DNA from 3 places in the Nocardia sp. NPDC050712 genome. Region 2 is predicted to be linked to each of the others. Evidence: riboswitches for the same ligand, from Rfam matches in the RefSeq annotation. Region 2 holds a riboswitch; each other region holds the start of a gene.
The links. A riboswitch is a leader RNA that binds a small molecule or an ion and turns the genes downstream of it on or off. The one in region 2 is predicted to bind cobalamin.
Positions count from the first base shown of each region.

Region 1 (9,627 bases), on a different contig from region 2:
TCTGTCCGACCGACCACACCAGCTCACCGTCGAACGGGTGATGGCCGCGCCGCCCGGCCTGCTGTACGCCGCCCTGACGCAGGGCTTCGACATCTGGTTCGCCGCACCCGGATCGGTGCTGATGAAGCCAGCCGTGAACGAGCCGTTCTTCTTCGAGACCGAACACGAGGGCAAGCGCAACCCGCACTACGGCCGGTTCCTGCGGCTGCAACCGGAGCGGCTGGTGGAGTTCAGCTGGGTGACCGGCGCCGCCGGCACCGAGGGCGCCGAAACCGTCGTCACCATCGAGTTCGTGCACCAACCGCGCGGTATCCGACTTCGGCTGCGGCACAGTGGTTTTGCGACCGAAGCGGCGCGCGACCGGCATCGCGCCGCGTGGCCGCGGGTGCTCGAACAACTCGATCGCCGCACCGCGCCGTGAGCGCGCTGACCACAAGCCGGTAACCGCCTCGCGGACCGATCGCGGCGAGTAGGTTCGTGGCGACGAATCGAAACCCCTTGAAAGGACCGTGATGCCAACACGTACCGCACGCACCGCCTGGACCGGCGGGCTGCAGGACGGCTCCGGGCAGGTCGACCTGGCCAGCTCCGGCGCCGGCAAGTTCGACGTGTCGTTCCCGAAGCGTTCGGCCGAGAACGCCGACGGCACGACCAGCCCGGAGGAGCTCATCGCCGCCGCGCATTCGTCCTGCTTCGCGATGGCGCTCTCGGCGCAGATCGCGAATGCGGGCGGGACCCCGGAGAGCTTGGACGTGAGCGCCGATGTCACCCTGGGGCCGGACTCGGCGGGCGGTTTCCGGATCAGCGAGATCAAGCTGACGGTGCGCGGCCGGGTATCGGGCCTGGACGCCGACGGGTTCGCCGCCGCGGCGGCGGCCGCCAAGGCGGGCTGCCCGGTGAGCAAGGCCCTGGCCGGCGTCGACACCGTCACCCTCGACGCCGCGCTCGTGTAATTCGCACTGCCGCTTGGTTCTTCGCGTACCACGGGTACGCGGGGAGCCATGCGTCAGGCGCGGAAGTAGGGGCGGGCGGTGCGGTGGTACATCGCCGGGATCGCGATCAGCACCGCAAGCACGTGGCCGGCCCGGAGTATCGCGATGCCGACGCCGCTGGCCGTGACGTTGTCGAAGAGGTCACCGAAGTCGTTGGCGGACAACACGGCTCGGATCGGCTCCACGAGGAGCGAGGCCAGACCCAGCAGGCCGAGACCGAAGGTCAGGACCAGGCGAGCCCAGCGGTCGCCGTGCGTCATCCGGATGGCCACGGCCAGCACGACGAGGTAGATCACCGCGCGCATGGCCAGACCGGTCGCCAGGCCGCCGAGATCGGCGCCGGACCGTTCCACGATCAACGCCGCCTGCGCGAGCGCCTCGGCCACGCCGGCGAGCAGGGCGGCGACCAGTGCGCCGAAGGCCAGCGTGACCGAGCGCGGCGCCCGTGCGGGCTCCCGGATCGGTGCGAGCGAAAGACTGTGGGGCCATACGGAAAAGGCAGTGCCGGTCATGAGACCGACACTGCCCTCGACGTTCTGGTTCCGGATCACCCCGCGGTAGCGACCGGTTCTCGTACCTCGGTGCTATTGCGAGCGGCGAATTCGGTCAGCGCCGCGAAGCCGAGCCCGAGCGCGGCCCACAGGGTCGCGGTCTGGGCCAGCGAGGCCACCCGGAACTGCCACAGCAGACTCGGCGGGAAGTCCGCCTTCACCTCGTCCACACCCGGCAGGAAGACGTACCCGAGCGTGAGCAGCAGCACGAAGACCGCCACCCCGGCGATCAGCCGGACGGTGCCGAGCTGCGCCGCGAGCAGTTTGTAGACGTAGGTCCCGGCGCCGACAGCGGCCAGGCCGAGCAGCACCGCGGCGACCCAGAGCAGCGTGCGGTCGTTGATCGTCTCCGGGTCGCCCACCGCGGGCGGGTTCGCCGGATATTTGAAGAAGGGCACCGCGACGATCGCGAGCCAGCCACCGGCCGCGAGGGCCAAGGCCAGCCGCGGTCCGGTCAGCGTGCTGTGCCGCCGTGCGACATGGGCGACCGAAGCGAAGATGGCGCCGAGCGCGAGCCCGGCCAGGCCGAGCGCCAGGAATTGGCCGCCCTTCTGCCCGTCCCGGCTGACCAGGGGTTCTTCCTCGTCGCCGTGCGAATGACCGGCCTCGGCGCCCGGCGACTCGGCCGCCGCGGCGGCTTCCTCGATGGCGATGGCGGCGTCGATCTTGGGTTCGCCGACGAAGTAGCCCACCGACGCGGCCAGCAGGCCGGCGATCAAGCCGGCCAGCAGACCACGGATCAGCAGGGTCTTGAGACTTCCGATCAATGGCACGGGAGCCCCAGCAGGTGGCGTCCGTCGTGCATCAGCTCATGCATGAACATCCCGCTGCGCGAGATGGCGCCCTGATCGAAACCGACCAGGTACAGCGTGAGCAGTGCGAGAAGAACGACACCTACCGTGACCAGCACGGTTGCCAGCGAATCGGTTGCCCGGGTGGGGGTATGCGCGATGGCCATGAATTCCTCCTAGGGATACGCGTCCCCGTCGAGTGGTCCGTGCGATGGGTGCCGGTGTCTGGCTTCCCGGCACCTGGGAGCACCCGGTGCATGGATCACAGTGGCGCGACCGCTCCGGCTTCACACCGGATTACCGCATCACCCTCGCGTCTGTCCTTCGAACTGTGACAGGAGCAGGCAGCTGCCGTCAACACGCGTATCCGAGATATGGGAATGCCCGGCGCGCCGCAGCTCGCCGGGCATTTCGTGGCAGCTCAGGAGGCGGCGGCGGGGGAGACCTCGAGCACGACCTCGAACTCCAGCAGCGAGGCGCCGGTCGACACCGGCTTCTTGTCGCCGCTGCCGGCATGCGCGGTGCGGGCCGGGCCGTCGCGCCACGCGGCGAACGACTCCTCCGAATCCCACTGGGTGACCACGAAATACCGGTTGTCCCCGGCGGTCGGGCGCAGCAGCTGGAAGCCCAGGAAACCGGGCGAGCCCTCCACCGCGTGCGCACGCTGGGCGAACCGCTTCTCCAACTCGGGGCCCGCGCCCTCCGGAACCTCGATCGCGTTGATCTTCACTACAGCCATGACCCGAGTCTATGCGGCAGAATCTGGGCGGTGTTGTACGACGAGGGCGGGGCAGGCACGCCGATCCTGCTGCTACATGGCTTGATGGGCAGTGCGCGCACCTGGGGCGATCACCTGGACTGGCTGCGCGGATACGGGCACGTCTACACCTTCGACGCGGCCGGTCACGGCCGGCCGGCACCGGCCGAGCTGACGACCGAGGCCTTCGTCACCGACCTCACCGCCGCCACCGCGAGCGTCGCCGAGCCGATGGTGGTGATCGGGCACTCGATGGGCGCGCTGCACGGCTGGGTGTTCGCCGCCCAGCATCCCGAGCGGGTCCGCGGGCTGGTGGTCGAGGACATCGCGCCGGACTTCAAGGGCCGCACCGCCGCGGGCTGGGCCGCCATGATCGAGGCCTGGCCGCAGCCGTTCCCGGACGCCGACGCGGTCCTGGACTACTTCGGCCCGGTCGCCGGGCGCTACTTCCTGAACTCCTTCGAGCACGGTCCCGACGGCTACCGCCTGCACGGCTCGGTCGCCACCTTCCGCGACATCTCCGAGGAGTGGGGCACCCGCGACTTCTGGACCGAATGGCAGGCGGTGCGCGCACCGACGCTGCTCATCGAGGGCGAATTCACCATCACCCCGCCGGGGCAGATGCGCGAAATGGCGGCCGGCAACCCGAACGCCACCTACGCGCTGATCCCCGATGCCGGGCATCTCGTGCACGACGACCAACCCGAGCTCTACCGCGCCGAGGTAGAGGCGTTCCTGCGGCGCCTGAGCTGACTCAGGCGACCGGGCTGCCCTCGCCGGCCAGCGCGAACAATCCGTCCTCGGTCTGCTCGATCAGCCCGTCGACGAGCAGCGAATCCAGCGCCCGCGCGCGCTGCCCGGGATCCCGCGTCCACGCGAGATCCAGGCGCACCCGCTCCACCGGCCCGGTCGCGGCGCGCAGCACGTCCAGCAGCCGGCCCCGGGCCTGGCGGTCGGTGCCCTCGTATTTCTGCACTCGGCGCACTGTTTCGGAAGCGGGCCGCCCGGCCTCGATCCAGGCGCAGCGCGGCAGCGGGCACACCGCGCACTGCGGATTGCGCGCTGTGCACACTGTCGCACCGAGCTCCATCAGCGCGGCCGAGAATTTCGCGGCCGCGGCGACCTCCACCGGCAGCAGCGCCTCGGTCTCGGGCAGGTCGCGGGTGGCCGGATTCCCGGCCTCGGCCCGCCCGTGCACCGCCCGGGCGACCACCCGGCGAACATTGGTGTCCACCACCGGCACTCGCTGGCCGTAGGCGAAGCAGGCCACCGCCCGGGCGGTATACGCGCCGATACCGGGCAACCCGAGCAGCACGTCCACCTCGGCGGGCACCTCGTCGCCGTGCCGCTCGGCGAGCACCCGCGCGCACTCGTGCAACCGCAGGGCCCGCCGCGGATAGCCCAGCTTGCCCCAGGCGCGCAATACCTCGGCCTGCGACGAGGCCGCCATCGCCGAGGGCACCGGCCAGCGCGCCACCCACTCCAGCCAGATCGGCTGCACGCGCACCACCGGCGTCTGCTGCAGCATGATCTCGCTCATCAGGATCTGCCACGCGGTCACGCCCGGCCGCCGCCACGGCAGGTCCCGCGCGGTCTCGGTGTACCAATCCAGCAACACATCAGCGTCGATCGCCGAACCCCGCAATGCCTACTTCACCATCCCTGCCGCGTCGCGGCGAGTCGATATTTGCCGTGCCGTAACGCACCGGACTCGCTGGTAACCCATTGCCTTGTGCACAATGAACGGTATGCCTGATTCCAACCCGATCAGTGCCTGGAAGTCCCTGCGCGAAGGCAACGACCGTTTCGTAAGCGGCACGCTGTTGCATCCTAGCCAAGGGGCTGCCGACCGGGCGAAACTTGTGGACGGCCAGCACCCCTCCGCGATCCTGTTCGGCTGCGGCGATTCCCGCGTCGCCGCCGAGCTGATCTTCGATCAAGGGCTCGGCGACATGTTCGTGGTGCGCACCGCGGGCCACGTCGTGGACAGCTCGGTGCTCGGCTCGATCGAATACGGCGTGCAGGTGCTCAACGTGCCGCTGATCGTGGTCCTCGGCCACGACAGCTGCGGCGCGGTGAAGGCCACCATCGACGCCCTGGACGGCGGAGAGGTCCCCGGCGGCTTCATCCGCAGCGTGGTCGAGAAGGTCTCGCCCTCCATCCTGATCGGCCGCCGCGAGGGCCTGAGCACGGTCGACGAGCTCGAAGCCCGGCACGTGGTGGAAACCGGGCGGCTGTTGATGCAGCGCTCCATGCTCATCTCGAACCGGGTCGCGACCGGGGAACTCGCGATCGCCTGCGTCACCTACAAACTCGCCGAGGGCCAGGTCAATCTGCACCGGGTGACCGGCAATATCGGCGAACTGGCCTAGCGCACCCGTTTTCCGGGCGGGGTCGCCGGATCTTCGCTGACGCGGCAACCGTTCTGGACTCGACACGCCGAGGTCGGAAAGACCGGTTGCCCAGCGCTGCCCTTACCGTGGGGGGGTGCTGGAACCGACTGGACCGCTGCCTCCGGAGATCTACTGGCGTCGTCGCGTTTTCGCTATCGGGGCGCTCGTCCTCGCGATCGCGGTGGTGATCTGGCTGGCGATGATGATCGCACGCGGCGGAAATTCCACCGACGATCCGAAGAACGCGGCGGCCAGCGCCTCCATGACGACGAAGAAGTCCGGCGAGAACAAGCCCTCCTACACCACCGATGCCGCCGCCGCGGGCGCGTCCAGCGCGGCGGCGAGCTCGGCGCCGCCCGCCAGCGGATCGCCCGTGGCACAGGGGCAGTGCTCGGATCAGTCCCTGGCGGTGAAGGTGACGGTGGAGCAGCCCACCTACAAGTCGGGCGAGCAGCCGGTGTTCGGCATCGTGATCACCAATATCTCCTCGACGGCGTGCTCGCGCGATGTGGGCTCGGGGTTGCAGCAGATCTCGGTGTACTCCCTGGACGGCCAGAAGCGGCTGTGGTCCAGCACCGACTGCTACCCGGACGGTCAGCCCGACGTGCGCATGCTGAACCGGGGCGAGCAGGCCGCCTTCCAGGTGACCTGGTCCGGATCCACCTCGCAGCCCAATTGCGCGGGCGCGCGGGTGCCGGTCACCTCGGGTGCGTATTCGGTGGTGGCCCAGCTCGGTTCGGTGCGCAGCGCGGCCGAGCCGTTCAACATCGCCTGAGGCCTAGAAGGACGGATCCTGCTCCTTCTTGGCCCGGCGCTTGCCCCGGGGGATGCCGGTCACCCGGATGGCCGCGGTCAGGTCGGCGACCTCGTGGATCTTCATTTTGGAGCCCTTCATGCGCTCGGTGCCCGGCGGCACCACGGCATCGGTGAAGCCGAGCCGCTCGGCCTCCGCGAGCCGGCGGCCGATGCCCGTCACCTTGCGCACCTCGCCCGCCAGCCCGACCTCGCCGAGGATCACCCAGCCCGCGGGCAGCGCCTCCTCGGCGACCGCGCTCGCCAGCGCCAGCGCGATCGCCAGATCGGCCGTCGGCTCCAGTAGCCGCATGCCGCCGACGGTGGCCGCGTAGACGTCGTGCTTGCCGATGAACACCTTCGCCCGGCTCTGTAAGACGGCCAGCACCATGGCGACCCGGTTGTAATCCAGCCCGCTCACCGCGCGGCGCGGCTGCGGGATCTCGGTCTCCACCGTGAGCCCCTGCACCTCGGCCACCAGCGGCCGCTTGCCGTCCATGGCGACGGTGACGGCGGTGCCGGACACCGATTCGGTCCGGTGGTGCAGGAACAGGCCGGACGGGTCGTCCACGCAGGTGATGCCGTCCTCGTGCAGCTCGAAACAGCCGACCTCGTCGGCACTGCCGAAACGGTTCTTCAGGCCGCGCAGCATGCGCAGCGAGGAGTTCTTGTCGCCCTCGAATTGCAGCACCACGTCGACCAGGTGCTCGAGCGTGCGCGGGCCCGCCACGTTGCCGTCCTTGGTGACGTGCCCGACCAGCAGCACCGCGATCCCGCTCGTCTTGGCCAGCGAGGTGAGCGCGGAGGTCACCGCGCGCACCTGGGTGACGCCGCCGATCACGCCGTCGACCTCCGGCGCGAGCATGGTCTGCACCGAGTCCACCACCAGCAGGGTGGGGCGCACCTGTTCGACATGCCCGAGCAGGATCGAGAGATCCGATTCCGCGGCCAGATACACCCGCTCGTGCACCGCGCCCGTGCGATCGGCCCGCAACCGCACCTGGCCCGCGGATTCCTCCGCGGTGACGTACAGGGCCGTCTCGTCGCGCTGACTGGCCCAGCGGTAGGCGACCTCGAGCAGCAGCGTCGATTTGCCGACGCCCGGCTCGCCGGACAGCAGCACCACCGAGCCCGCGACCACGCCGCCGCCGAGCACCCGGTCCAGTTCGCTGACCCCGGACGAACGCGCCTGGGTGACTTTGGAATTGATCTGGGAGATCGGCGCGGCCGCCGTGCTGGGCAGCATGGCCCGGCGGGACGGACTCGCCGCGGCGGCCGAGACCACCACCTCGTCCACCGTGCCCCAGGCGCCGCAGTCCGGGCACTTTCCCACCCACTTGGCGACCTCGTGGGAGCAGGCGGAGCACCGGAAGATCGGCTTGGTCTTGGCCACACGCGCACCCTACGGAGCGCCACCGACAAAACGAAGGCCGCCGCACCCTGGGGTGCGACGGCCTCGGTTCGATTCGGGGTGCGGTCAGTGCCCGCCGCCGCCGTGGCCCTCTTCGGCCGGGCCGGACTTGTCGGTCACCTTGCGCTCGGCGTGCGCCGCGTCGACCGGCACGTCGACGACCACGGTGCCGTTGTTCTTGAAGTTGAACCGGACCTTGTAGGTCAGACCCGGGGTGATGTCCTTGGTCAGGCCGGTGATCTCGATCGTGGCGGGGTTGGCCGCCGGATCGTCGGCGGCCGGCGTGGCCGTGCCGGACGGGGCCGGGGTGGTGGTCGGCGTGCCGTGCGAATCGCCGTGCGAATCCGTGCCGTGCGAGTCACCGGCCGCCGGGGCACCGGCGGGCGCGGTAGCGGTGAGCACGTTCTGCTGCGGCTTCAGCACGATCGCGGACTGCCCGGCCGGCGGGGTGATCTTCACCGGGCCGAGGTCGGTGTCGACACTGGTGAGCTCGTCGGTGACGGTCTCGCTGAGGTTCACGATGGACAGCGCGATCAGCGCCTTCTCACCCTTGACGTTGGTGTAGCCGTTGCCGGGGAAGACGATGTGCACATTGCGCAGCGCGATCTTCTCGACGTCGGCGCTGTTGCCGTTGACCGCGGCGACCTGGTCGGCGGTCTGCGAGATCTGCCCCGCACTACAGCCGGTCAGCGTCAGCGCCGCGCTCGCGGCGAGTGCGGCAACCGCGACCATGCGGCGGTTCACAGCATTCAGGGCAGTCACGGGTTGTCCTCCATGTCCGATCTTTCGCAAGCGGCCGGCTCGCTCCGCTACAGAGAGTAGTAGGGCAGAAGCGTAGTAGCCGCTTCCGCGCGCGTGCATGTCGGGCTGTGTTGGCTGGGCGGCATCGGTCACGAACCGTTTGCCGCGCCCGGGCTCCGAGCATCCTTTGGATAACGGTTCGCTACCGCCTGTTCCGGTTGCCGAGCGGCTGCGGGAAGGGTTCAGGGGGCTGGGCGGGGAATGTGTGTGCGGATAACTTGTTGTGGCACAACGTAATGCACACCAGACCCGTTCTGTCAACCCCCGCGATATGCTCGTTGTGGCCCTGACCTGCACAGTTGATCGCGCCGTTACCGAGTCGCATGTTAAACTGTGAACATCGAAAGGGGCACGGGACACATGATTTTTAAGGTCGGAGACACCGTCGTTTACCCCCACCACGGAGCGGCGCTGATCGAAGCAATCGAGACTCGCACCATCAAGGGTGTGCAGAAAGAGTATCTGGTCCTAAAGGTCGCACAAGGCGATCTGACTGTTCGCGTTCCTGCGGAGAACGCCGAATACGTCGGCGTTCGCGATGTCGTCGGCCAGGAGGGTCTCGACCGAGTCTTCCAGGTGCTGCGGGCGCCGCATACCGAGGAGCCGACCAACTGGTCGCGGCGCTACAAGGCCAACCTGGAAAAGCTGGCCTCCGGCGATGTGAACAAGGTCGCCGAGGTCGTTCGCGACCTCTGGCGGCGTGAGCAGGACCGCGGCCTGTCCGCGGGCGAGAAGCGCATGCTGGCAAAGGCGCGTCAGATCCTCGTCGGTGAGCTCGCGCTCGCCGAGGGCACCGACGACGGCAAGGCCGAGACGCTGCTCGACGAGGTTCTCGCAGCCGCTTCCTGACGTGTGAGCACTGATAATTCCGACAACGGCGCTGCCGTCGTCGCCTTGGTTCCTGCCGCCGGCCGCGGCGTACGTCTGGGTGAAGCAACACCCAAGGCGTTCGTCGCGGTCGGCGGCACACCTATGGTGCGACTGGCCGTCGACGGTCTGATCGCCTCGGGGGCGGTCGACCGGATCATTGTCATGGTCCCCGCCGAATTGGTCGAAACCGCAGTCGCCCTGCTGCCGGCTTTCGATCCGACGGGTGGACCGCGCGCCGAATCGGCGTCGCAACCCGGCGGGTGCGGGGG
Region 1 is NZ_JBFAHT010000003.1:1,343,077-1,352,703, forward strand. Features, by position in the region: gene AB0H76_RS26625 (SRPBCC domain-containing protein) at 1-421, shown strand, start outside; gene AB0H76_RS26630 (OsmC family peroxiredoxin) at 513-953, shown strand; gene AB0H76_RS26635 (hypothetical protein) at 1,007-1,504, opposite strand; gene AB0H76_RS26640 (CbtA family protein) at 1,540-2,316, opposite strand; gene AB0H76_RS26645 (CbtB-domain containing protein) at 2,307-2,501, opposite strand; cobalamin riboswitch at 2,533-2,695, opposite strand; gene AB0H76_RS26650 (antibiotic biosynthesis monooxygenase) at 2,756-3,073, opposite strand; gene AB0H76_RS26655 (alpha/beta hydrolase) at 3,104-3,844, shown strand; gene AB0H76_RS26660 (A/G-specific adenine glycosylase) at 3,846-4,736, opposite strand; gene AB0H76_RS26665 (carbonic anhydrase) at 4,840-5,463, shown strand; gene AB0H76_RS26670 (hypothetical protein) at 5,579-6,259, shown strand; gene radA (DNA repair protein RadA) at 6,263-7,669, opposite strand; gene AB0H76_RS26680 (hypothetical protein) at 7,754-8,449, opposite strand; gene carD (RNA polymerase-binding transcription factor CarD) at 8,849-9,337, shown strand; gene ispD (2-C-methyl-D-erythritol 4-phosphate cytidylyltransferase) at 9,341-9,627, shown strand, end outside.
Region 1: another riboswitch for cobalamin. It lies ahead of AB0H76_RS26645 (CbtB-domain containing protein); the one in region 2 lies ahead of metE (5-methyltetrahydropteroyltriglutamate--homocysteine S-methyltransferase).

Region 2 (9,627 bases):
ATCCAGACCCGCCATCAGTCGCAGCAGCGAGGATTTGCCCGAGCCGTTGGGGCCGAGCAGGCCCACCGTCGCGCCCGGCTCCGGATCCAGGGTGACGCCGTCGAGCACCAAACGGCCCGACCGGGTCCAGGAAACATCCAGTGCGCGCAGGGTCACGCCGTCTCCCGTCGGCGCCGGGCCAGCAGGATGGCGAACGCGGGCACGCCGAGCAAGGCGGTGACCACCCCGACCGGGACCTCCCGGGCGCCGAAGGCACTGCGCGCCAAGGTATCCGCCCACACCATGAATACCGCGCCGATCAGCACCGTCACCGGCAGCAGCCGGGCGTGCGCGGGACCGACCAGGAATCGCGCCACATGCGGCAGCACCAGGCCGACGAAGCCGATCGCGCCTGCCGCGCTCACCAGCGCGGCCGTCACCACCGCGGTGACCAGCAGCAGCACCAGCCGCACCCGGCCCACCGCGACGCCGAGCGCGGCGGCGGCGTCCGGGCCGAACGCGAACGCGTCCAGCATCGGCGCGCACCACAGGCAGAGCACGCCGCCCACGCCGAGCACACCGGCGGCGAGCGCGACATCGGTCCACTCCGCACCGGCCAGGGAACCGAGCAGCCAGAACAGCACGCCGCGCGTCTGCTCGGCATTGGCCGAGGACAGCACGATCAGCGAGGTGAGCGCCGAAAACAACTGGGTACACGCCACACCCGCGAGGATCACCCGGTCCGGTGTGCCGCCGGCGCCGTAGGCCAGCGCCAGCATCAGGGCGAACGACAGCACCGCGCCGAGAAACGCACCGCCGGACAGCGTCAGCGTTCCGGCGCCGACACCGAGCACCGCCACCAGCACCGCGCCGGTCGAGGCGCCGGAGGACACCCCGAGCACGAAGGGGTCGGCGAGCGGATTACGCAGCAGCGATTGCAGAATCGCGCCGCAGAGCGCCAGCCCGGCCCCGCACAGCGCCGCCAGCAGCGCCCGCGGCAAGCGCAACTCCCAGACGATGCCGTCGGCCAGGCGCCCGGCCGAGGAGGTCCCCCAGCCCAGGTGCCGGCCGATGATCTCGTAGACCTCGCGCGGCGAGACGTTCGCCGGACCGATGGACACCGTCACGGCGATCGAAACACACAGCAGAACCGCACAACCCACGCAGAGAGGCGCGACCCGGCGCGTGACGGTCAACGCGCCGCGGTGAGACCGGCCGACAGCTTCTCGATCGCGTCGATCTCGCGGATGCCGGGGTCCAGTTCCGAGCCGGTCATCACGACATAGCGCTTGCCCTGGACGGCCCGCATCCGGCTGGTCGCCGGATGCGCCTCGAGGAACGCGATTTTCGTGCTGAGCGCGTCACCCTCGATCCGTTTGCGGCTGAGGTCGGCCAGCACCAGGACGTCGGGATCACCGGCGACGAAGGCCTCCCAGGTGATCTCGGGCCAGTCCTCGCGCTGCTCGGCGAACACATTGCGCGCTCCGGCCTCCCGGGCGTAAAGCCCCGGGGCCGAACAGCATCCGGCCAGGTAGGGCGTTTTGACGCCGGAGAACCAGAACGCGACCGTCGGCTCCGGCGCGGTGCGCGCCTTCGGCTGCGCGGCCCGCAACCGGCCCCGCAGCTGGTCGACCAGCTGCGCGCCGCGGTCCTGCACGTCGAAGATCCGGGCCAGCTCGGTGATCTCCTGGAACAGCGTGTCGATGCCGAGCGGCGCTGTGCGGGTGACGGTTTCGCCGTCCACCTGCGCGCCCGCGCAGACCGCCGGCGACTGGTAGGTCGGGACGCCGAGCTGGGCGAACCGGGACCGTTCCGCGACGACCGCCGGGGTGAAGGTGTGGGCGCTGGCCGAGGTGACGAGGTCGGGCTCGGCCGCGAGCACCGCCTCGAGCGACGGATCGTTGTCGGCCAGGCGCGGCACCTTCGCGTTGTCCGCGGCCAGCGCGGGCAGCACCGGATCGAACCAGGTGGAAGTGCCCACCATGCGGTCGGCCAGGCCCAGCGACAGCAGGATCTCGGTGGAGGCCTGGTACAGCGACACCGCCCGGGTGGGCGCCCGGTCGAAGGTGACCTCGACGCCGCAGTTCTCGAGGGTGAACGGATAGCTGGTGTGCCCGGGGCGATCCGGCGTCCCGGCGGCGCCGGTGCTCGCGGTATTCGGGGAGCCGCAGCCGGCGAGGCCGGCGACGAGGCAGCCGATGGTGCCGAGCACAGCGAGCACACGCGACGAGCGCGTCGTTGTCATGGATAAACCGTACCAATCAGTATTGTTTTGAACGGCCAGCGTGCGGGCACCTATGCGCTCAGCGGCGCGGCGGTGACCTGGTAGCCGAGGTTGGTCAGAACCTCGCTGGTGGCCTTGGCGAAGTTGAGAGTGATGAAATGCAGGCACGGCGCGCCCTCGTCGATCAGGCGCTGCCCCATCTCGGTGGCGATCTCGATCCCGACCGCGCGCACCGCGGCCCGGTCCTCCTCGGGGCCCGTGCCCGCCGCCTTGCCCAGCCTGGCCAGGATCGCCGGTGGCAAACCGCGGCCGCTGAGCTCCTCGGCACGCGCGACGGTGCGCAGCGAGGTGATCGGCATCAGCTCCGGGATGATCGGCTTGGCGCCCTGCTCCGGATCCGCGGCCACGAGGCGGTCGCGCAGGCGCAGATAGTCGTCGACGTCGAAGAACATCTGGGTGATCGAATAGTCCGCCCCGGCACGAAGTTTCGCGGCCAGGAACGCGGTATCGGCGGCCAGTCCGGGAGAACGGTGGTGGCCCTGCGGGAACGAGGCCACCCCGACCTGGAAGTCGCCCAGGTCCCGGACCATGCGCACCAGCTCCTCGGCGTACGCCACGCCGTCGGGATGCTTGCGCCATTCGCCGAGTGGGTCGCCCGGCGGATCACCGCGCAGCACGAGGATATTGCGGATGCCGTGGTGGGCGTAGGAGCCGACCAGCGCGCGCAACTCGGCGATGCTGTGGCCCACCGCGGTCAGGTGCGCCACCGGCAGCAGGGTGGTCTGCTGCGCCAGTTCGCCGGTGATGCGGGCGGTGCGATCCTTGGTGGACCCGCCCGCCCCGTAGGTCATGGACACGAAAGCCGGGTGCATGCGCTCGAATTCGCGCACCGCGCGCCACAGCCGGGCTTCCCCCGCGGCATCGCGCGGCGGATTGAACTCCACGGAGAACGGCACCCGCGCGCCGGCGTGCGTGCGCAGGTTGCGCACGACCGACGGTGCGGCGGCCGGTGAGATCCGGGCCGGGCGGCCCGAGGTCGAACGTACCCGTTCGAGTTCGGCATTCATGATTACTTCCCAGGGGGTGGAAATGACGTGGAAACCGCTGGACCGCCGGGTGTTTCCCGAGGAAACACCCGGCGGAACGCTCAGCGCAGGGCCTGTGCCGCCGCGACGAGGTTGCGCAGCGACGCCACCACCTCTTCGGTGTGGCGGGTCTTCAGGCCGCAGTCCGGATTCACCCAGAGCCGCTCGGCCGGAACGGCTTTCAGCGCCGCGGCCAGCGACCGCTCGATCTCCTCGGCGCCCGGCACACGCGGCGAGTGGATGTCGTAGACACCCGGGCCGACACCGAGGTCGAAACCGGCGGCGTTGAGGTCGTCGAGCACCTCCATGTGCGAACGCGCGGCCTCGATCGAGGTGACGTCGGCATCCAATTCCGCGATGGCGCCGATGATCTCACCGAACTCCGAGTAGCACAGGTGGGTGTGCACCTGCGTGCCGTCGGCCACGCCGGAGGTCGAGAGCCGGAACGCGTCCACCGCCCACGCCAGGTACGCCGCCTGATCGGCCTTGCGCAGCGGCAGCAGCTCGCGCAGCGCGGGCTCGTCGACCTGGATGACGCCGATCCCGGCCGCCTCCAGATCCACCGTCTCGTCCCGGATCGCCAGCGCGATCTGGCGCGCGGAGTCGGCGCGCGGCTGATCGTCGCGCACGAAGGACCACGCCAGGATGGTCACCGGGCCGGTCAGCATGCCCTTGACCGGCTTGGCAGTCAGCGACTGGGCGTAGGTGCTCCATTCGACCGTCATCGCCGACGGGCGCACCACGTCACCGAACAGGATCGGCGGGCGCACGCAACGGGTGCCGTAGGACTGCACCCAGGCGTTGGCGGTCGCGGCGAAACCGTCGAGCTGCTCGGCGAAGTACTGCACCATGTCGTTACGTTCCGGCTCGCCGTGCACCAGCACGTCCAGACCGATTTCTTCCTGGAGCGCAATGACTTCGGCGATCTCGGCGCGCATCCGGTTGTCGTACTCGGCCTGGTCGATCTGTCCCTTGCGCAGTTCGGCGCGGGCCACCCGGATCCGGCTGGTCTGCGGGAACGAACCGATGGTGGTGGTCGGGAGCAGCGGCAGATTCAGCCGTCGCTGCTGCAGCACCCGGCGCTCGTCGGCCGGGGTCCGGCTGATCGCGTCGGCGTCCAGCTCGGCCAGGCGGGCGCGCACCGACTCGACCCGCAGGCGCGGATCGGCCTTGCGGTCGGCGACGGCTGTGCGCGCGATCTCGAGTGCCTCGGCGACCGCGTCCTCGCCGTCGTGCAGCGCGGTGGCCAGCACCCGGACCTCGGCGATCTTCTCCGCGCCGAAGGCCAGCCAGCTGCGCAGGCGCGGCTCCAGATCCGGTTCGGTGTCCAGGCCGTAGGGCACGTGCAACAGCGAGCAGGAACTCGACACCGCGACCGTCGCGCCACCGGCGCGCAGGTCACGCAGCACCGGCAGGGCCAGGTCGGGATCGACGCGCCACACGTTGTGGCCGTCCACGACGCCGGCCACGATCAGGGTGTCGCTCAGCGCCGCCGCGGCCGCCACGTCGGCGGCGCCACCCGCGGCGAGGTCGATCGCGATGCCGTCGACCCCGGTCTCCGCCAGCGCCGGCAGCACCGCACCGAGGCGGCCGAAGTAGGTGGCGACCAGCAACGCGGGCCGGGACATGGCCGCGGCCAGCCGCCGATAGGCGGTGTAGACCGTGGCCTGCTCGGTGTCGCTCAGATCGGTGACGAGCGCGGGCTCGTCGAGCTGCACCCATTCCGCGCCGGCCGCGGCCAGCTGCCCGAGCAGTTGCTCGTAGAGCGGCAGCAGATCGGGCAGGCGGTCCAGCAGATCGCTGCCGTCGACCGACTTGGCCAGCTTCAGGAAGGTGACCGGGCCGACCAGCACCGGCCGGGCCGGAATCCCCAGCTGCCGCGCCTCTTCCAGCTCGGCGAGCAGCTTTTCCGGATGCAGCGCGAAGGCCGTCGTGGCGGCGAGCTCGGGCACCAGGTAGTGGTAGTTGGTGTCGAACCACTTGGTCATCTCGAGCGGCGCGACGTCGGCGGTGCCGCGCGCGGCGGCGAAGTACCGGTCCAGCTCGTCGTCGATCCCGGCGACCCGCTCGGGCAGCGCGCCCAGCAGTGCCGCGGTGTCGAGCACGTGGTCGTAGTAGGAGAAGGTCCCGACCGGAACCGAATCCAGGCCCGCGTCCCGGGCGGCGGTGAGCGCGACGGTGCGCAGGCCGGCGGCGACCTCGTGCAGCGCGGCGGCGTCCAGGCGTCCGGCCCAGTACGCCTCGACGGCGCGCTTGAGTTCCCGGTGCGGGCCGATGCGCGGCAGTCCGAGGACCGTGGCGGTGAAGATGTTCTGCGGGTTCGGCATTGATGAACTCCATGGTCAGCAGCTGATGGCCGCCGCCCATCACGAGCGCACGCACGAGGAGCCCACACGCACTACCCGTGCCCGGGTCTACTCGGCGCAACGCCCAATCCACGAGGCGACAACCGCCGGATACGGCGTATCCGGCACAACGGGCAGGTCTTCGGACTCGCGTGCGTCGGCCCGATACTCGGGTCGGCCCGGATTCGAATCCCGGGATGCCTACTGACCGTCGCTTCCCAGGCTGTGCCCAGTGCGTTGTTGACGGCTGTCGTTCACGCTCACCGCTGCGGGACAGCCCCGGATTCTCACCGGGTTCCCTCTAACCCGATCGCGTGCGAACACGCTTTCGGGCTTCGACGCCGACGAATGGGTCAGGGGCTCCTTCGACACCACCACGGCGAACCAGCTGCGACGGAGGAATATACCGGATGCCCGGATTCGGCTGCACCGCGCGCCGGTCTCAGCCGATCCGCACGGTCGCCGTTCGCGTCGCGCCGGCCGCGCCGGGACCGAATTGCTGCTGCCAGGCGGGCGGGCCAAGCTCGACGACGAAGGTGAGCCGGCCGTCCGAATCCGCGGACACGTCCGCCGGCGTGCCATCGACCGTCACCGTCGGTGCGCCGGATCCGCGCGGGAGCGGCGGCGTCGTGATCGTGGTCCGGCCGGAGCCGGTGATCGTGAGCCCACCGGAATCGGCCGCGGCGAGGTCGAGGAATTCGACCGCGCGCCGCGGATCGGCCCGCACGGACCAGCCCCAGACCTCGAAAGCCGGCTCGATCGAACGGAAGTCGAAGCGCTCGGGCACCGCGGGCGGGTCGGCGAAGACCTGCTCGAAGCGCCGGGTCGCCTGGCGTATCTGCGCTTCGAACAGCGCGACACCGTGGCAGCCCCACGGCATATCCACCCAGTGATGCGCGATGCCGTGCGCGCTCAGCACCGCGTGCATGCTCGAGCTGGGGGGATGGACGAGCTCGCGCTCCAGCGCACAGCCGATCGACGCTTCGACCGGCGTCTCGCCGTGGGCCGGATCGTAGACGCCGTTGCCGGTGTAGAGCTGGAGATCGACGCCGCGGAGATTTCCGGCCAGATCGGCCGGATTGTGTCCACGCCAGCGGATCTCCTCGGTCGCGCGCGGTCCGTAGATCGCGTCGGGCCGCCCGCCCTGAATGAGCGGCGCTTGGGACAGCACATTCCAGGTGATCGGCAGATTGGTGTCGGGTACGCCGGACAGGCTCGCCGCCGCGACGAACCGATCCGGATGCCGGGCGCTGAGCAGCATCGTCCCGAAACCGCCCATGGATTCGCCCATGATCGCGCGATGCGCGCGGTCCGGGACGGTGCGAAAGTTCGCGTCGACCAGGGGAATGAGCTGCTCGATCACGAACGACTCGTATTTCGGCGAACGGTCCGCGTCGTTGTCGAGCCAGTCGGACCAGAATCCCGCGTCGCCGCGCGGCGCGACGACGATCGACGGGTACGAGGCGGTGTTCGCCTCGCCGTCGTAGGTGGCGCGAAAGGTGGTCTGGTCGTGGCCGGTACCGGCGAGGTAGTAGGTCACCGGCCAGCGTTGCGCGCCGTCCGCGCGATATCCGGCCGGGAAGGTCACCTCCACGGGCACCGGGTCGGCGAACGCGTCCGTCGCCACGGTGAGGCCAAGGGTGCGCTCGGTCAGCCACTGCCGGTCGACGATCGAGACGGCCTGCGGCGGGGGCGGCTGGGCAGCAGCGGGCGCTGCCGCGAGCGCGATGCCCACGCCCGTCGCGGCGCACAGCCGGTGCCACGACCGCGCGAAAGTTGGTGCGGGCATAGGTAACTCCTTCTTCTTGCCCGGCCGGGCGATCAGCGCACGGACCGGATCGGCAGGACCGCGAGCCCGCCGAGCACCGCGGCGACGACGGCGCCGAGAAACAGTGCGGTGTAGTTCGGTCCCGCGTCGCCGAGGGCGAGCAGCGGGGTGGCCACGGCGGGCAGCAGCAGCTGGGGCAGCTGATAGGACAGCGCGATGACGGCCAAACCGGTTCCGGCGTCGGCCGATTCGGGCAGCAGCTCGGTCATCATGGCGACGTCGACGCAGACGAACGCGCCCTGCCCCATGCCGATCAGGGCCACACCCACGACAAAGGTGGTGAGGTCGTGGGCGACCATCGCGACCGCCAAGCCGAAGGCGGTGAACAGCGCCGAGGAATACACGATCGGCTTGCGCCGCCCGGTGCGATCGGAGATCCAGCTGAACGCCACACTGGTGCCGATACTGGCGGCGAACAACACCCCGGCGGCCATGCCCTGCGCGGCGGTGGCGTCGGCGGCGGACAACCCGAGCCGGTCGGTGAGCAGGTAGAGCAGGTAGGTCGCCACCGAGACCAGCGCCATGGTGACCAGCAACCGGCACAGCCACGCCCACGCGAAATCCGGGTGCCGCACCGGGTTGATCCAGTAGCTGCGCACCAGGCTGCGCCAGCCCACCGGCACCGGTTCGGTGCGCACGATGTCACGCAGTACCGCGACCATGCCGATATTGGTGACGAGCGCCAGCACCGCGGGCACGCCGAACCAGTACACCGGGTTGCCGGGCAACGCGCCCACCAGCCAGCTGCCCAGGGCGGGCGCGAGCCCGGTGCTCATCCCGAAGGCGGCCGCGACCCGGGCCCGGATCCGCGCCGGAATCTGTTCGGCCAGTAGCGCGTTGAGCGCCATCGTGGTGGCGCCGAACCCGGCCTGCGCGACCGCCCAGCCCGCGATGATCACCGGAATCGTCGGGGCGAACGCGAGCACCAGCATGCCGAGCGCGCTGATCAGCGCGCCGCCGAGAATGAAGGGCCGGCGCATGCCCGCGCGGGCGGTACAGACGTCGCTGAGGCGGCCGAGCGGGGCCGACACCAGGATGATCACGATCCCGCCGACCGCGACGGTCAGCGACAGCGTCTGGGACTTGTGGTCCGGGTCCAGCTCGGACAGGCGCAGCGGGATGCTGACGAAACCCGCGGACAAGACGGCGAGCGCGGCGCCGAGATAGGCCAGCACCAGCATCGGCAAGAACAGCCGGGGCTGCGGTCTGCCCTGGAACGCGGCGGCGCGCGGCAGGGACAGCGGTTCCAGCTCCGGCATCAGCCGTGCAAGGTGCGCAGGGCCGCCACCACCACGGCACCCGCCGTGCGCGCGGTGAGCGATACCCGCTCGAACAGCGCACCGCCGTGCGGCAGACCGAGCAGCTGGATCGCCGAGACCGGGACGCCGGCGTCGGCCAGGGCGGCCGCGTAGTCCGCGCCGTCGCGACGGATCGGGTCGCACTCGGCGGTCAGGATGTAGGCGGGCGGCAGCCCGGCGAAATCCTTTGCCCGCAAAGGTGATACGAGTGGGTTGCGCCGATCCGTGCCGTCGGGCAGATACCAGCGCAGAATCATCGCCAGCGCGGCGAGTTCCGCCTCGGGGGCTTCGCTCAGATCACGTTCCGCGGGATCGTCGGTCAGGTCCAGGAAGGGCACCTCGAGGATCTGGAGCGCCAGGTGATGCTGTGCCCGTTCCCGATTGAGCAATGCCAGCGCGGCCGCCAGGTTGCCGCCCGCGGACTGGCCCCACAGCGCGACCCGCGCCGGATCGAGACCGAGCGCGCCGGCCTCCCGGATCAGCCAATCCAGCACGGCGGAGCCCTGTTCGAGCGCCGCCGGGAACGGATGCTCCGGCGCGAGCGCGTAAGACACCGCGGCCACGACCACCCCGGACTCGGCGGCCCGGCGGGCGCACTGGGCGTCGACCGCCGGGTGGTGCAGGCCGCCTTGACTGAAACCGCCGCCGAAGAAGAACAGGCACACGGGGTGCTCGGTGGCCGTCGCGTCCGGGTAGTACAGGCGCACAAGAACATCCGGGTAACCGGCGACGGCGACCAGATGCTCGCTGGTCCGCACCGCGTCTCCGGGAAGGCCGAGATGCGGGAAGATCGCCTGCTCGAAACCGATGGCGCGCCTGCGCTGCTCGTGCGGATCGGAGCTGGGTTCGGGCAGGGGGATGCCGAGTT
Region 2 is NZ_JBFAHT010000002.1:144,384-154,010, reverse strand. Features, by position in the region: gene AB0H76_RS11090 (ABC transporter ATP-binding protein) at 1-156, opposite strand, end outside; gene AB0H76_RS11085 (iron chelate uptake ABC transporter family permease subunit) at 153-1,175, opposite strand; gene AB0H76_RS11080 (ABC transporter substrate-binding protein) at 1,172-2,224, opposite strand; gene AB0H76_RS11075 (methylenetetrahydrofolate reductase) at 2,275-3,270, opposite strand; gene metE (5-methyltetrahydropteroyltriglutamate--homocysteine S-methyltransferase) at 3,351-5,615, opposite strand; cobalamin riboswitch at 5,749-5,974, opposite strand; gene AB0H76_RS11065 (alpha/beta hydrolase-fold protein) at 6,076-7,422, opposite strand; gene AB0H76_RS11060 (MFS transporter) at 7,455-8,720, opposite strand; gene AB0H76_RS11055 (alpha/beta hydrolase fold domain-containing protein) at 8,720-9,627, opposite strand, start outside.

Region 3 (9,627 bases), on a different contig from region 2:
ACCCGGCGCACCTGCTGCACATCGCCCGCGTCGGCAGACCGGCCACGGTGCCGGCCCCCTCCTACCGGCAAATCGCCAGCAGTTCCCACGGAAATAAAGTTAGGCTACCCTTCCGTTCGTGAGATTTAGCCTAACCCGAATGACGGCCCGCATGCGCGCCGCGATCGCCCTGTTCCTGCTCGCGGCCGTCGCGGTAGTCGCGGGTTGCAGCAATTCCAGCACCGACGCGGAGGCCGGCTCCGGCTCCCGCGACGTGCAGACCGACCGCGGCATCGTCGCCGTACCCGCCGACCCGCAGCGCATCGTCGTCGTCAACGGCGGCCTCGCCGGGTATCTGTTCGACCTCGGCGCGAACGTGAAGGCCGCGGACCCGCGCGTCCTCGGCGTCACCCTCGCCCCGGGCGAATTCCCCGTCGCCTGGGCCGAGGACGCCAAGAAGCAGGGCACCACGGTGCTGACCTCCAATGACAACATCAACCTGGAGTACATCGCGGCCCAGCAGCCCGACCTGATCATCGGCGGTGGCCAGGGTTTCCCGGGTCAGCAGTCCATCGACGCTTACGACAAGCTGTCCGCGATCGCCCCGACAGTCCTGGTGCCCTCCAACCTCACCAAGTGGCAGGACCAACTGAAGTCGGTGGCGAACATTGTGAACAAGTCCGACAAGGTGGACGCCATCATCGCCTCCTACACCGCCAAGGTGGCCGAGGTGAAGGCCACCATCAAGGTGCCGCAGGGTGCGGTGTCGGTGCTGCAGTCCCGCAAGGACAACAAGCCCTCGCTGATCGCCCCCGGCACGCCGCTGGCGGCGCTGCTGACCGAGGTCGGTTTCACCATGGACACCGCCGTGGAGGCCAAGGCCGGTAACCCCGCCCGGCCCGCGGCCGCGGACTGGGTCACGATCAGCCCAGAACTGCTGTCCACCGTCGCCGATGCCCCCTCGCTGTTCGTCGTGCGACTCGAGGGCAGCCGCTCCATCGAGCAGTTGAAGGAGGATCCCGTGCTGGGCGCGCTGCCCGCCTTCAAGAACAACCAGGTCTTCGACCTGCCGCCCGCCAGCCAGCGACCGGACTACCGCAACTCGATGGCGACCCTTGATCTGTTCGCGCAGCGTTTCAAGTAACGAGTAGTGGCAATATCGATCTTCTGCACGTGTTTCCACGATCTGCTTCCGCTACCCAGGAGGACCGAGATCCATGGCAACATTCCAGAAATCCCGCCTTGCCCTGACCGTTTTCGGCGCGCTGGGGGCGGCCGTCATCGCCACCGCCGCCCCCGCGCTCGCCGGCAACTCCATCGACGCCACCGCGCTCGGCCCGGAGAACATCTCGGTCGACTACAGCTGTGACGCCGGTGCGGGCGCGACGTCCATCAAGGCGATGGTGGGTGAGCCGCAAGCCGACCGGCCCTCGGCCGTCGGCGCCCAGGGCGGGCTCACCTGCGACGGCGCCACCCACAACACGGTGGTGATGCTGGACGGTGCCCCGATCACCCGCGGCCAGCAGGTACAGGTGCGCGTCGCCCTGGTCGACAACACCGACAACGTCATCACCGGGCAGGCCAAGGTAGCCACTCCCTAAGGAGACGATGTTTCGACCACCGTGACCGAGCGATTACTGCGCTCGGTCACGGTGTGCTGTGCGGAGCTGCTGTTCCAGCGGGGTCGGCCAGCGTGAGCACCCGGTCCGCGAGACGATCGATGACGGACTCCTGGTGACTGATCACGATGAGCGCCAGCCCCTTTCGGCGCAGGTCGTCGAGCAGATCGAGCACCGTGTCCTGGGTCTGCGCGTCGAGGGACGAGGTGATCTCGTCGCAGATCAGGACGCGCGGCCCGGCGGCGAGGGCGCGGGCGATCGCCACGCGCTGCTGCTGACCACCCGAGAGCTGACCCGGCCGGCGCACCGTCAGCCGATGGTCCAGGCCGACACCGTCGAGCAGTTCCCGGGTGCGGTGGGCGGCGGCCGGTCCGTCGGCGCCGTGCAGCAGCCGCAGCGGCCGGCCGATCTGGGTGCCGATGCGGTACGCCGGGTTCAGCGAGGTGGCGGGGTTCTGGAAGACCAGCTGGACGGCCCGGCGGTGGTCGATCGGCCGCCGGTCGACCCGCGGATGCAGGGGCGTGCCGTCGAGTTCGACGAGCCCGCGTTCGGGCCGATGCAACCCCGCCAATGCCCTTGCCACCGTGGTCTTTCCGGCTCCTGAGCGCCCGGTGATCGCGACGCACTCCCCCGGATGCAGCGCGAAGGACAGGTCGTGGACGACCGGCCGGCTCCGGCTGTGCGCCACCGCGAGGCCGTCGACGCGCAGTACCGCGGACGCCGACCCCACGGCCCTTGGCTTCCGCGAAACCGCTGCGGCAAGGGGCAATTCGTCCGGCGGACCCAGCGCTACGATTCGCCCCCGGTCCAGCCGTAGCACCTGATCGGCCAGCGGTGCCACGGTAGCCAAATCGTGCGTGATCATCAGCACCGTGATTTCGGCGCCGCGCCGGATCGTACGCAGCGTCTGCACCAACTGATTTCGCGTCCGCGCGTCCAGCCCGGTGGTCGGCTCGTCCAGCACCAGCAGGGCCGGATCGCCGAGCAGCGCCATGGCGAGCAGGGCACGCTGCTGCTGACCGCCGGAGAGCTCGTGCGGAAACCGCCGCTGGAATTCGCGGTCGGTGGGCAGGTCGACCCGCCGCAGCGCCGCGGCGACGGTGTCGCGATCGACCGAAATGCCGTGCGCCCTGGCGATATCGCGCAGCGCGGTACCGATGCGCAGGGCCGGATTGAGCCCGGTCGCGGGATCCTGCGGGACGTAGCCGACCGCGCGACGGCCAGACGCACCGCCGATATCGACGGTGCCCGAGGCCGTGAGCCCGGCGGGCAGCGCGCCGAGCAGCGCGAGCACGAACGTCGACTTACCGGCCCCCGACGGTCCGACCACGGCCAATCCCGCACCCGGCCGCAGTCGCACCGAAATATCTTCGAGGACAAGGTTTCCGGCGTCGTCGCGCACCGTCAGCGCGGACACGGACAAGCCCGTTCCCGCCGCCGACCGCTCCGCTCCGGCCGCCGCGCTCCGGCGCGTGGCGAGCAGCGCCCGATCGGTCAGCATGTTGACCGACACCACCAGCACCATGATCACCAGCGCCGGTGCCAGCACCGACCACGGTTGCACCCCAAAGCCCGGCCGATTCTCGGTGATCATCAGCGCCCAGTCCGGCGAGGGCGGGCGCAGCCCGAGCCCGAGGAACCCACTCACCGCCACCATCGAGATGCACGCCGACATCCGCACGCCCGCGTCGGCGAGCAGCACCGGCCGCAGGTTCGGCAGCACCTCGACCACCGCGAGCCGCCACAGCGGTTCGCCCCGTGCCCGTGCGGATTCCACGTATCCGGTGGACGCGAGCTCGAGCACACAGGTCCGCACGATCCGGATGATCCAGGGCACCGAGGCCAGGGCGACGGTCACGACGATCGCGGCGGGCCCCGCTCCCATCGCGGTGGCGATCACCGCGAGCAGCAGGAACCACGGGATGACGACGATCGCGTCCACCGGCCGCGAAATCCAGCCGTCCAGGCCGCGCCGCAGCCCGGCGAGCAGGCCCAGCCCGAGACCCAGCGCATAGGCGATCACCAACGCGAGCACCGAGATCGACAGCAGCGGCAGTCCGCCGTGCAGCACCCGGGACAGCACATCGCGTCCCACCACATCGGTGCCGAGCGGATACCGCGCCGAGGGCGCCGCGAATGGCCGCGCGACGACCGCGGTGGGCGCGTGCGGCGCGAGCAGCGGACCGCACACGACCAGCAGCAGCACCGCCACCGTCGCGGCCGCCCACACCGAACGAAGTCGCTTACTCATGGACCGACCGCCTGGCGCGCGGACTCACCAGCAGCGTGAGCAGATCCGCGATCAGATAGATCCCGATCCCCACCGCCGCCATCAGCACGGCGGCCGATTGGAGGAACGGGTAGTCCCGAGCCTCGATGGCACGCAACAACTCCTGGGACAGGCCCGGATAGCTGAACAGCGTCTCCACCACCGCGACACCTCCGATCAACCCGACGACCGAACCCGCGAGCGGATGGATCGAGGCCGACACCGCGTTCGGCGCGACATGGCGCAGCAGCAGCCGCGGCCCGCCGACCCCGTTGAGCCGCGCGGTCCGAATGTAATTGCCGGACATGACCTCCGCGGTCTGCGCGCGCACCATCCGCACCGGATGCGGCGCCAAACCGATCACCAGGCAGCACACCGGCAGCACCAGAATCGCGGGGCGGCTCCACGGATCCGCGCCGGTCGGCAGCAGCGACACCGCGGGCAGCAGGTGCAGCGACAGCGACACCGTCGCAACCAGCAGCACGCCGAAGACGAAGGAGGGCACCGACTCCGCCGCCAAGGCCAGGGTGCTGATCACCCGATCAGTCCGACTGCCCGCGCGTGCGCCCGCGGCCAGACCGAGTGCCAGCGCCGCCGGAATCAGCAGCACCGCGGTGATGCCCGCCAGCGTGACGCTGTTGGCGGCCCGGCCGAGCAGGATGTCCGCCACCGGCCGGCCCGAGATCAGCGAGGTGCCGAAATCGCCGTGCAGGAACCCGGACATCCAGTCCGCGAAGCGAATCGGCGCGGGCCGGTCCAGGCCGAGCTGGGCGCGCATCGTCGCCAGCTGCTCCGGCGTCGGATCACCGCCGCCGGTGCGGGACAGCAATACCGTGGCCGCGTCCGAATCCAAAGCTTCGAAGAGCGCGAACACCAGCAGCGCGACGGCGGCGAGGATCCCGATCCCGCCGGCGCCGCGCCGGGCGATATATCCGAGCACGGTGTTACCGGGCGGCCAGCCAGGTGGACTGGTAATTGGCCCAGTCGTCGGTGCCGGGCACACCGTTGCGGACCCCGCCCACGTGCTTCTTGGCGGCGTCCGGTCGCTTGGCGAAGCTGTGCAGGATGTAGCCGCCCTCGTTCCAGAGTTCGTCCTGGAGTTGGAAATACAGCTCGCGCCGGCGCTGCGGATCCATGGCCGCGCGCGCCTGGGCGAATTTCTCGTCCCAGCCCGGCCGCCGCCACCCGGTGCCGTTGCTGGGCGCGCCGCTCGTCATGGTCTGGCCGTAGAAGTAGTCGAGACTGTAGTTCCACCAGCCGATATGGCTGAGCGCGGCCTTGCCGCTGACCTGCGAGAAATAGGTGTCCGCGGGCACCGATTCCAGGTTGACGGTGATACCGGCGGCTTTCGCGTGCTCGGCGAACAGGGTCGCGGATTCGAGCATGCCCGGCATGCCGTCCGCGGTCGGCAGGGTCACCGTGAGGTTCTCCCGCCCGGCCGCGCGCAACAGTTCCCGCGCCCGCTGCGGATCGTAGGTGCGCTGCGGCAGCGTGTTGTTGTAGTACGGCGCGCTGTTGCCGTAGACGTCGTTGCCGATCTCGGCGTAGCCGTAGTACACAGCCTCGACCATGGCCTCGCGATTCACGGCCAGGCGCATGGCCTGCCGCACCCGCGGGTCGTCGAACGGCGCGGTGTCCACCCGCATCTGGAACGCGCCCATCAAACCCGCGGGCGGCACCACCACCGTGGTGTCCGGATCGCTCTCCAGCGTGCGCGCCTGCAGGTACGAGATCTCATGCACCACATCGGCTTCGCCGGACAGGAAGGCGTTCACCCGCGCCTCGGTCTCCGCGATCTGGATGATCTCGACCTCGTCGAGGTGCGGCCGACCGTCCCAGTATCGATCGTTGCGCCGCAACAGGGTTCGGTCGCCCGGCGACCAGCTCTGCAACACGAACGGGCCGGTGCCGACCGGCAGGACCGAGCCGTCGATGACGCCGGTGCCGTCCTTGACGATGTAGCAGTACCAGCCCGCCAGCACCGAACCGAAGTCCGCCAGTGGCGTTTTCATCGCCACCACCACGCCGAGATCGCCGTCGGCCCGGGTGCGCGTCATGTCGACCACCGCGAGGTCACCCGAGGACTGCTTGGCCGGATCGAGCATCCGCTCGAAACTCCAGAGCACATCGCGCGCGGTCAGCGGGCTGCCGTCGCTGAACCGCACGCCCGGGCGCAGCGTGATCCGCCACTCGCTGCCATCGGCGTTGGGCTGCAACGATTCCGCCAGGCGATAGCGCAGCGTCAGGTCGTTGTTGTAGGCAACCAGCTTGTCCCACACGTTCTTCGACACCGCGCCGCCCGCCGAACTGCCGGCCCGATGCGGATCGAGCACGTCCGCACTCGCCGACCGGCCGGCGATCGCCGACCGCAACCGGCCGCCGTCGCGCGGCGGCCCCTCGGCGCCCGCCGGGCCGCTCTCGGTGCCACAGCCCGTGAGCACCGCCGTGCCGCCCAGTGCGGCGACGCCGAGCGCGCCCGCGCTGGTGAGCAGGAACTTTCGACGCCCGAAACCGGGTCGTCCCATCATGTAGTTGTTCATAGCCATCCTCGTGGGGTGATCCCGGTACCGCGGGCGCAGGTATCCTGGCTCCCGGATCAACGCTCCCCACCGGCCTTCCAACCTGGGCAGGTCGTGGCCGTAGACGGTGGATCGCTCCTCGGTGACAGTTGCGGGACAGCCCCGGATTCACACCGGTGTTCCCTACGCCGGTTGGAAACCCTACCGGCTGGCGGGCATCCGAGATCCTCGCCATAGTGGAGACATGGCAACCGCAACCTGGAACGGCGTCGTCATCGCGCAGAGCGACAAGACCGAGATCGTGGAAGGCAACCACTACTTCCCGGCCGAATCCGTGCACGCCGCGTACCTGAAGAGCTCCGAGACGCAGACGGTCTGTCCGTGGAAGGGCACCGCCGGCTACTACACGCTGGAGGTGGACGGCGAAACGAACGAGGACGCCGCCTGGTACTACCCCACGCCCAAGGAAGCCGCCGCGCAGATCAAGGATCACGTGGCGTTCTGGCGCGGGGTCGTCGTGACCGACGAGTGAGCCCGGTGCCCGGCCAGTGACTGTGTTGTTCGGGCAAAAGCCCAGCTCATAGCCCTAGGGTGGGCACTATGCGGGCGATTGCGTTCGACGAGTTCGGCGGGCCGGAAGTACTGCGGCCCGTCGAGATCCCGGTGCCCGAGCCCACCGGCGACCAGGTCCGGGTCGCGGTGCGCGCGGCCGCGGTGAACGCCTCGGACTGGAAGACGCGCTCCGGCATCCTGACCTTCGGGGACAACCGGTTTCCGCAGTACCCGGGCTGGGAGGTGGCCGGCACGGTCGACGCGCTCGGCCCCGACGCCCGCGGCTTCGCGGTCGGCGACGAGGTGTTCGGCTGGACGCAGGCCGGTGGCTACGCCGAGTACGCCCTGAGCAGTGCGCTGGCGCGTAAACCGGCGGGGCTGGACTGGGCCGACGCCGTCGCACTGCCGATCGCGGTGAACACCGCCGCGAAGGTGCTGGCCATGCTGCGGGTGCGGGCCGGGGAGACACTGCTGGTCAACGGGGCCTCGGGCGTGGTCGGCTCGATGGCGGTGCAGCTCGCGGTCGCCGCGGGCGTCACCGTGATCGGCACGGCCTGCGAACGCAATCAGGACCTCGTCCGCGCGCTCGGCGCGATACCGACAACCTATGGGGACGGCCTCGCCGATCGGGTCTGGGCCCTGGCCCCGCACGGTGTCGACGCGGTGTTCGACACCGCACAGCACGGCGGCCTGCCCGCGGCGATCGCCCTGCGCGGCGACACCGGCCGGATCATCGCCATCGCCGATTTCGCCGCCGCGCAACTCGGGGTGGTCGCCGCCGCCCTGCACGGCGTCGACGCGGTGTACGACGCCTTCCGCTGTGCCGAATCGGTAGTCGGCTACTCCGGCACCTGGCTGGGCGAGTCCGCCGCCGACTGTCCGCCCGGGCGGCCGCTGGTGGACCTGGCCGGAAAGGTTGCCGAGGATATCCGCAGCGGCAAGTTCCGCTTGGCGGGCCCGGCCCGCACCTTCCGCCTGGAGCACGCGGCGCTGGCGCATCAGGAGATGGAGCATGGTCACGGGACGGGGAAGGTCGTGCTTCTCATCAATCGGCCTTGAGTTTGCTAGTCGATAACTAGCATCGGTGCGATGACCGATAAACAGATGCTGACGAAGAAGGTCGTGGCCCTTGCCGCGGCCACCGCGACGCTCGGCCTGCTCGGTGCATGCAGCAGTGACGACACTGACGACAACAGTTCGAGCACGTCGACCGTCACCACATCGACGAGCACGTCCGCCGCGATGTCCACCGCGTCTTCGGCCCCGATGCCCTCGTCGGTCCAGCCGGGTACGCCCGCCGCGACCCTGGCCGCCACGGCCTGGGAGACGACCTCGGCGACCAACGCCTCAGGCACCGAGGTCCCGCTGACCGACGACAACGTCAAGAACTACGTCGGCTACGCCTACTTCAAGCCGGACGGCACCTTCACCATGGTCAACCTCGACGACTCCCCCAAGATGCGCGGTGACTGGACCGTCTCGCCGGACGGCAAGACCCGCACCATCGTCGTGAAGAACGAAGCCGGACAGGAACAGTCCCGGCGCACGGTCGACATCGTCGCGCTCGACGACAAGGAATTCACCTACCGCGTGTATCCCGATGCCGCCGACAAGGCCGTCTACTACGACATCATCCACACACCCACGACCCACCCGGAGCCGCGGTAGCGCGACGCTAGGCCGGGTCCGCCAGTGCGGGCCCGGCTGCCAGCGGCGGCCGCCCGCCCGCGAGGACGCGCGCCAGCGTCGCCTCCAATCCGCCGACGATGTAGGTGATCTGCCACTGCACCAGTTCGGGCGTGGCCATCTCCACCGTGGGACCGGTCCGGGACGCCTCGATAGCCGCGCCCCACATCATCGCCGCGAGCATCCGGCCCAGCGCGCCGGGATCGCGCCCCTCCCGGCGCAGCGTCTCGTCGACGACCCCGGCGATCGCCTCGATCAGGGTCTCCAGTAGTTCCCGGCCGAGCTCGGGCTCGGGCTCCCCGCCGTTGATGGCCGCGCCGACGACGCGCACGCCGTCCGGATGCTCGATCCCGTACCGCACGGCCGCGCCGAGCGCGACCTCGACCATCTCCCGGAGCGGCCGGCCCGGCAGCGTGGCGTACACTGGCAGCAGCGCCGCCCGCATGATGGCCGCCTCGCGGTGGAACAGCCTGCGGAACAGCTCGGCCTTCGAGCCGAAGTGCGCGTACAGCGTCGGCTTGGTCGAGTTCGCCCGGTGGGCAACGGCTTCCATGCTGGCCGCGCGGTAGCCGGTCTCGGCGAAGACCGCGCAGGCGGCGTCCAGTAGTTCGTCGTCGGTCGGTCTGCGTCGTGTGGGTGGCATCGGCCCCAGAATCTCATGCCCGCCGGGCTCGCCGCGCCATGTCGACCGACCGACCAGTTCAGCAATTGCACTGCAACACTGCTGAATCGGTTTATCGACCCATGCCGAAACAAATCGGACAAAGCCCGCAAGGACGGCAATATTCCGAATCGCGACCGAATCGAGTTGCGAGGCAAGAACTCTACAGATTCGGGTACCGATTCCGCCTGTCACGAGTAGCATTTCGCAGCGGCTGACCGACACAGTGAGGAATATCAGTGACCAGACCTGAGAACGAGCCGCCACCTTTCGCCCCCGCCGCTCCCCCGCCGTTCCCCGACGCGCAACCCCCGCGGCGCGGCATCGGACGGCGCAAACTGG
Region 3 is NZ_JBFAHT010000001.1:708,631-718,257, reverse strand. Features, by position in the region: gene AB0H76_RS03365 (hypothetical protein) at 1-122, shown strand, start outside; gene AB0H76_RS03360 (ABC transporter substrate-binding protein) at 140-1,123, shown strand; gene AB0H76_RS03355 (hypothetical protein) at 1,197-1,580, shown strand; gene AB0H76_RS03350 (ATP-binding cassette domain-containing protein) at 1,627-3,849, opposite strand; gene AB0H76_RS03345 (ABC transporter permease) at 3,842-4,807, opposite strand; gene AB0H76_RS03340 (ABC transporter substrate-binding protein) at 4,812-6,407, opposite strand; cobalamin riboswitch at 6,424-6,622, opposite strand; gene AB0H76_RS03335 (DUF427 domain-containing protein) at 6,631-6,918, shown strand; gene AB0H76_RS03330 (NADP-dependent oxidoreductase) at 6,987-7,997, shown strand; gene AB0H76_RS03325 (DUF4822 domain-containing protein) at 8,028-8,606, shown strand; gene AB0H76_RS03320 (TetR/AcrR family transcriptional regulator) at 8,614-9,267, opposite strand; gene AB0H76_RS03315 (hypothetical protein) at 9,525-9,627, shown strand, end outside.
Region 3: another riboswitch for cobalamin. It lies ahead of AB0H76_RS03340 (ABC transporter substrate-binding protein); the one in region 2 lies ahead of metE (5-methyltetrahydropteroyltriglutamate--homocysteine S-methyltransferase).